DNA from 2 places in the Streptomyces sp. DF42 genome. Region 1 is predicted to be linked to the other one. Evidence: riboswitches for the same ligand, from Rfam matches in the RefSeq annotation. Region 1 holds a riboswitch; the other holds the start of a gene.
What was found. A riboswitch is a leader RNA that binds a small molecule or an ion and turns the genes downstream of it on or off. The one in region 1 is predicted to bind cobalamin.
Positions count from the first base shown of each region.

Region 2: it holds a riboswitch for cobalamin, as region 1 does, so the genes downstream of both, ACYUED_RS42545 (CbtB domain-containing protein) here and ACYUED_RS10150 (cobalamin biosynthesis protein) in region 1, are expected to answer to the same signal.

Region 1 is NZ_CM177859.1:2,222,093-2,225,791, forward strand. It holds gene ACYUED_RS10140 (inorganic phosphate transporter) at 101-1,354, shown strand; gene ACYUED_RS10145 (hypothetical protein) at 1,389-1,616, shown strand; cobalamin riboswitch at 1,744-1,883, shown strand; gene ACYUED_RS10150 (cobalamin biosynthesis protein) at 2,190-3,131, shown strand; gene ACYUED_RS10155 (cobyric acid synthase) at 3,128-3,699, shown strand, end outside.
Region 2 is NZ_CM177859.1:9,268,633-9,272,331, reverse strand. It holds gene ACYUED_RS42560 (class I SAM-dependent methyltransferase) at 1-331, shown strand, start outside; gene ACYUED_RS42555 (glutaredoxin domain-containing protein) at 433-870, shown strand; gene ACYUED_RS42550 (histidine phosphatase family protein) at 953-1,543, shown strand; gene ACYUED_RS42545 (CbtB domain-containing protein) at 1,669-1,890, opposite strand; cobalamin riboswitch at 1,926-2,087, opposite strand; gene ACYUED_RS42540 (methylmalonyl-CoA mutase family protein) at 2,225-3,699, shown strand, end outside.

The DNA.
Region 1 (3,699 bases):
CCCTCATCCGGACACTCCAGAGACCGCCCCAGTTCATCTTCCGTTCACTCAGGTTTCCTACGGTCAACCGACCGACGACTTCGAACGATTGCCTGGGTAAATGGAAAGCTTCTCGCTGATCCTCGCGATTGTGGTGGTAACCGCACTCGCGTTTGATTTCACGAACGGTTTCCACGACACCGCCAACGCGATGGCCACCACCATCTCGACCGGCGCGCTCAAGCCCAAGGTCGCGGTGGCCATGTCCGCCGTGCTGAACCTTGTTGGCGCCTTTCTCTCGGTGGAGGTCGCCAACACGATCTCCAAAGGTCTCGTCGACGAGACCGGCATACGTCCCGAGGTCATATTCGCTGCGCTGGTCGGCGCGATCCTCTGGAACCTGCTGACCTGGCTGGTCGGGCTCCCCTCCAGCTCCTCGCACGCCCTGATGGGCGGCCTGATCGGCGCCACCGTCGCCTCGGCGGGCACGGGCGCCGTGCACGGCGACGTGCTCGTCACCAAGGTGCTCATCCCCGCGCTCGCCGCCCCGATCGTGGCGGGCCTCGCGGCGATGCTCGCGACCCGGCTGTCGTACACCCTGGGCAAGAAGGCCGACGGCAAGGCCGCCGCGAAGGGCTACCGGGCCGGGCAGATCGCCTCCGCGGGCCTGGTCTCGCTGGCCCACGGCACCAACGACGCACAGAAGACGATGGGCATCATCACCCTCGCCCTGGTCGCCGGCGGCGCCGTCGCCCCCGACTCCGACCCGCCCACCTGGGTCATCCTCTCCACGGGGCTCGCCATCGCGCTCGGCACCTACCTCGGCGGCTGGCGGATCATCCGCACCATGGGCAAGGGCCTGACCGAACTCCAGCCGCAGCAGGGCTTCGCCGCCCAGACCAGCGCGGCCACGGCGATCCTGGCCTCCTCGCACCTCGGCTTCTCCCTGTCCACCACGCACGTCGTCTCCGGTTCGGTGATGGGTGCGGGCCTCGGCCGCAAGGGCGGCGTGGTCCGCTGGTCGACGGCGACCCGGATGCTCGTGGCCTGGTGCCTGACGCTGCCGGCCGCGGCCCTGGTGGGCGCGCTGGCCGAGTCGGTCACGGATCTCGGCGCCTGGGGCACGGCCGCCGTCGCCGTCTTCCTGATCGCCTCCAGCGCGGCCATCTGGAAGCTCTCCCGGCGCGAGGTCGTCGACGCGACGAACGTCAACGAGGCCGAGGAGCCGGCCGGTGTGGTGACCACGGCGATCGCCGCGGTGGCCCCGCCCCCGGCGGGCACGGTGACCGAGGGCCTGACGGCCACGATCCCCGCCCCGGCCACGACCGCCACGACCGCCCCCGACCCCGCGATCCCGCCGGCCGCGGCCGTCTGAGCCCGCGCACCCGGCACGAAGGAAGAGAAGCAGCATGAAGATCGACTGGGCAGCTCTGGGCTCCGTCTTCGGCGTCAGCCTCGCGGTCACCGTGGGCCTCGTGGCCGTGTTCACCCTCGGCATCGTGGGCCTGTCACGCCGCGAACGCGCCGCTGTGCAGGGCGACTCGGCCGCGGTCGCGGTCACGGCCGCCTACGTGTGCTTCGCGGCGTGCGCGGCGGCGGTGGCGTACGGGATCTATCTGGTGGTGGCCAAGGCCTGAGGCCTTGGACCCCTTGGGTGCCGGGACGGCGATCCGTCCCGGCACCCCGCGTTTGCATGACCCCGGCGACCTCTTGGATGTGGGCCTGCGCACACTCCTCCGTCCCAGGTCAACAGCAAGTTGACTGCCCTTCCGGGCCCGTGGTGGACTGCCGGAGCCATGTACGACGGCGCGAGAGGAAGCCGGTGGAAGTCCGGCGCGGTCCCGCCACTGTCACCGGGGTAGGTAGTCCCGGAAGCCAGGAACTCTCACCGTCGGTCTCGTCGAACCAGGGCGTGGACACCCTGAGTGAGGACAAATCGCCATGCGCGGCTGCCGTTTGAGAGGCACCGACCCAGTGCCGCGACAGGCGACGTTCGCCCCGTCGCGACGCCCGGCACACTCCCCCACCGCCTCAAGGGCGTGGGAGGTGCCCCCACTCACCGCACCGGCCGAAAGCCCGAGTACGTCCCGTACGAGGACTTCCGGCCGACATGCCGAGAGCACGCACCGGACGCCGCTCGTCGACGGGCAGACGTTGCCTGCCGCGGCACTGGCCCGAGCCCTACCCGACCCGGCGATCGGCTGAGCCCCGTGCGTGCCGACCGCGTCTTCGCGTACGGCGCCGCCGCCGGCCTTCTCGGTGACCTTCTGCTCGGCGATCCGCGCCGTGGGCATCCGGTCGCCGCGTTCGGGCGGGCCGCCGGTGCCGTGGAACGGGTGTTGTGGCGTGACCACCGCGGGTGGGGCGCGTTGCATGCCCTCGTGTGCGCCGGTGGAGCCGTCGGGATCGGGGCGGTCGCCGTCTCCGCCGTACGACGCTCCCCCGCCGCCTCCGTCGCGGTGACCGCCACCGCCACATGGGCCGTCGTCGGGGGGACTTCACTCGCTCGTGAGGCCCGGAGCATCGGGCGCGCGCTGGAGTCGGGTGACGTCGAGGCCGCCAGGGCCCGGCTGCCGCACCTGTGCGGGCGGGATCCGCAGGCTCTGGACGCCGACGGGATCGCGCGGGCCGTCGTCGAGTCCGTCGCGGAGAACACCTCCGACGCGGTGGTGGGCGCCCTGGTGTGGGGGGCCGTCGGCGGGGTGCCGGGGCTGCTCGGGTTCCGGGCCGTCAACACCCTGGACGCCATGGTCGGGCACAGGTCGCCCACGTACCGGCGCTACGGGTGGGCTTCCGCGCGGCTGGACGACGTGGCGGGCTGGCCGGGGGCCAGACTGACCGCCGTACTGGCGACGGTCGCCGGCGGTGACCCGCGTGGTGCGGTACGGGCCTGGCGTGCCGACGCCGGCGCCCATCCGAGCCCCAACGCCGGTCCCGTGGAGGCCTCGTTCGCCGGGGCGCTCGGGGTACGACTCGGCGGGACCCTGTCGTACGGGGGGCGGGTGGAGCACCGGCCGGTCCTGAACCGGGAAGGCCGCGCCGTCGCCGTGCCCGACATCGAGCGGGCCGTACGGCTCTCGCGGCGCGTCGGAATGCTCGCGCTCGGCGTCAGTGTCGCCGCGCGCCTCATGGTGAAGGGACTCGGGAAATGAGCGGTGGTCTACTCGTCGCCGGTACCACCTCCGACGCCGGCAAGAGCGTCGTCACCGCCGGGATCTGTCGTTGGCTGGTGCGGCAGGGCGTCAAGGTCGCGCCCTTCAAGGCGCAGAACATGTCGCTCAACTCGTTCGTCACCCGGGAGGGCGCCGAGATCGGGCGGGCTCAGGCCATGCAGGCGCAGGCCTGCCGGATCGAGCCCACCGCGCTCATGAATCCCGTGCTGCTCAAGCCCGGTGGAGAGCAGAGCAGTCAGGTCGTGCTGATGGGCAAGCCGGTCGGCGAGCTCAGCGCGCGGGGGTACCACGGGGGGCGGCAGCAGAAACTGCTCGGGACCGTTCTCGACTGCCTCGCCGAGTTGCGGGGCACGTATGACGCCGTGATCTGTGAGGGGGCGGGTTCTCCCGCCGAGATCAACCTGCGGCGTACCGACATCGTGAACATGGGGATCGCCCGGAACGCACGGCTTCCCGTGCTCGTGGTCGGGGACATCGACCGCGGCGGCGTCTTCGCCTCCTTCTTCGGGACCGTCGCACTCCTGTCGCCCGAGGACCAGGAACTCGT
Region 2 (3,699 bases), 7.0 Mb from region 1:
GGAGGCCGCCCAGGTGCTGACGCGCATCGCGCGACGCTTCCCGGACGCGCTCGTCGCCGTCGACACGTATCCCAGGAGCCTCCTGGAGAAGCAGCACCAGCAGGCGGTGAAGAAGAACATGGAGGCCCGCTGGTCGTGGGCCTGCGACGACCCACGCTCGCTGGAGAGGTACGGGCTGCGAGCGATCGAGGTCACCTCCGTCACCCGGCCGCCCCACGCGCTGCGCACTCGGCTCCCGCTGCGATTTTGGGCTTTCCTCCCGCTCGCCGACCGGCTGCTGCGCGGCCTGTTCAACATCACGCTCTTCCGGGCAGATTCGGGCCACGCGTGAACGCGGTGCGGTGAACGACGCCTCAAGTGATGTACACGGTGGCCGTCCGGACGATCGGCCGGCGTTCGCCGGACGTCGGCTCGTCGATAGCCTTGGTCCTCATGACGCGCGCTTGGATCCTCCCGATGCTCTTCGTGCTCTGCGGCTCCTTCGTTGCGGCAGCTCTGCTCGTCGCGGGAGCACCGGCCGCAGCCGCGGCGCTCCTGGTCGTGTTCGTGCTGTTCGCAGGTATCAACTCACCGCTGCTCTTCCCGAAGCCGGTCGGTGCGATGGAGGCACAACGCCGCAGCGCGGTCGACGGCCGGCCGGTCGTCTTCTGGCGGCCGGGCTGCACGTACTGCATCCGCCTGCGCCTGAGGTTGGGCCGTAGCGCCCGCCAGTTGCACTGGGTCGACATCTGGCGGGATCCGGCCGGGGCGACAGCGGTGAGGGCGGCCAACGACGGCAACGAGACCGTGCCGACCGTCGTCGTTGCGGGCCGGCCGCACACCAATCCCGATCCTGAGTGGGTACGCGCACAGCTCTCCCGCTCCGCGTGATCACCGGAGTCCCTACGGGCGCCCCGTCGTCCCGCGGTCCGTCGCCCCGCAGCAGCCGAACAGGCAGAACAGGAGTTACGGCGTGACCAGCCGCGTCACCTTCGTCTCACCCGCCATGAACCGATCCGTGCGAGAGGGCCGGTTCGACGACGGCAGCCCGCTTGACGCCGGTGGCGCAGCTCGCGCCCGGTCGGCCTCCGGCACGCTGTCCGCGGCCGACCGGGTCCTGGTCTCCCCCACGGTGCGCTGCCGGGAGACTGCCTCGGCCCTCGGTCTCGCCGCCGTGGAGGCGCCCGAGCTGGGCGGCATGGACGTGGGCCGCTGGCGGGGCCGGACGCTCGGCGAGGTCAGTGCCGAAGAACCTGACCAGGTGGCCCACTGGCTGGCGGACCCTGCCGCGGCGCCGCACGGCGGGGAGACCGTGCAGGGCCTCTGCGAACGCGTGGGCCGGTGGCTGAAGGCGACCGCGCAGACCGACGGCCGGACGCTCGCCGTGGTGGAGCCGGAAATCGTGCGGGCCGCGGTGGTCGGGGTCCTCGCGGTGCATGAGGCCACGTTCTGGCGGCTCGACGTGCCTCCCCTGACGGCGACCGAGATCAGCGGACGCTCCGGGCGCTGGAACCTGCGACTCGGGCAGACGCTCGTAGCACGGGAGCCCGAGGGCGGACACTGACGCGGACAGGGGTGCCGGGAAAACGCGTGAGGGCCCCCGGTGGTCCGGGGGCCCTCACGGCGGTGGGTCGTTCAATCACTCAGTGGGGTACGGGAGTTGCCTGCCCACATTGTGCGGTGTCCTCGTCAGTGGCAGGGGAAGCCGAGGAGGTGACGCGCGTCGTGCACCCACTCGTGCACGCCTTCGCCGGAGACGACGGAGGTGGCGCCCTGCTCGGCGCCGACGAAATAGAGCAGGACCAGCATCAGGACGCCGAAGAAGACCGCCCAGGGGGCTATCGCCGTCAGCGGCAGCTTGGCGGGTACGACAGGGGTGGCGGGTGTTGGCTGGGCGACGGTCTGCGCCATGGCAGAACCTCCTCGGGAGTACGCGTCCCATCTCAGTGGTGCACATGACGACAGCTGCGGGTCTGACTCGCGAGCCGTTCCGCCCACACAAGGGGGGTCGTCTCGTTCACAGTGGCGCGACCGTGCCGGACTCTCACCGGCTTCCGCTCTGTCGTCGTCAACAACCCCTTGACCGTACCGTCTGACGGGAACATGGCCAAGGGCGCATGACCTGGGGATGGTCGTCGGAACCCCGCCGGAGGGGGGTGGGAGACCGGGGTCACAAGGTGATGGAGGGCAAGGTCACAGCCGTGCCCTCTGCTGCTCCTTTGTCGATCTGTCCTAGCATCCGAGCATGACGGTCCTGCCTGACGACGGGCTCACGCTGGCCGCCGAGTTCCCTGACGCGAACCTTGAACAGTGGCACGGCCTGGTGGCCGGCGTCCTGCGCAAGTCGGGCAAGGAAGTCTCCGGCGCGGCGGCGGAAGACGCCCTGTCCACCGCGCTGGAGGACGGGCTGCGCACCCGCCCCCTCTACACCGCGCTCGATGCCGCGCCCGACCCCGGCTTCCCCGGCTTCGCGCCGTTCCTGCGCGCGAGCCGCGCCGAGGGGAACACCGCCGGCGGCTGGGACGTACGCCAGCGGCACACGGTCGCCGACAACGGCGCGGCACTCACGGACCTGGAGAACGGCGTCACCTCGCTCTGGCTGGTCCTGGGCGAGGGCGAAGGCGGCATCCCGGTGTCGTCGCTCGGCCGGGTCCTGGACGGGGTGTACCTCGACCTGGCGCCCGCCGTTCTCGACGCGGGCAGCGAAGTCGAGCCCGCCGCACGGGAGTTGCTGCGGATCTACGAGGAGCGGGGCGTCGCCAAGGAGGCGGTGCGCGGCAGTCTGGGCGCCGATCCGCTGGGGCACGAGGCTCGCACGGGCAGCGCGTCGGACTTCGCGCCGGTGGCCTCCCTCGCCCTGCGCTGTGCCGGGGAGTACCCGGGGCTGCGGGCCCTGACCGTGGACGCGCTGCCGTACCACGAGGCGGGCGGTTCAGCGGCGCAGGAGCTGGGCTCCTCGTTGGCGAGTGGTGTCGCCTATCTGCGTGAGCTGACCGAGGCGGGACTGAGCGTCGAACAGGCCTGCGCGCAGCTGGAGTTCCGCTACGCGGCGACGGCCGACCAGTTCCTGACCATCGCCAAGCTGCGGGCGGCGCGCCGGCTGTGGGCGCGGGTGGCCGAGGTGTGCGGGGCGCCGGGCGCCGGCGCGCAGCTGCAGCACGTGGTGACCTCGCCGGTGATGATGACGCGCCGCGACCCGTGGGTGAACATGCTGCGCGCGACGATCGCCACGCTGGCCGCCGGAGTCGGCGGCGCCGACGCCGTCACCGTGCTGCCCTTCGACCACGCGCTCGGTCTGCCGGACGCCTTCGCGCGCCGCATCGCCCGCAACACCTCGACGATCCTGGTCGAGGAATCGCATCTGTCCCGGGTGATCGACCCGGCGGGCGGCTCCTGGTACGTGGAGCGGCTCACCGACGAACTCGCCCACGCGGGCTGGGAGTTCTTCCGCCACATCGAGGGACTCGGCGGCCAGGCGGCCGCCCTGCGCTCGGGCCGCCTCGGTGCGGACCTGGCGGCCACGTGGGAGGCGCGCAGCGCGAAGCTCGCCAGGCGCCGCGAACCCATCACCGGCGTCAGCGAGTTCCCGCACCTCGGCGAGAAGCCCGTGGAGCGCGCCCCCGCGCTCCCGTCGCCGTCCGGTGGCCTGCCGCGCGTGCGGCGCGACGAGGCCTACGAGGCTCTGCGCGCCCGCTCCGACGCCCACCTGGCGGCGACCGG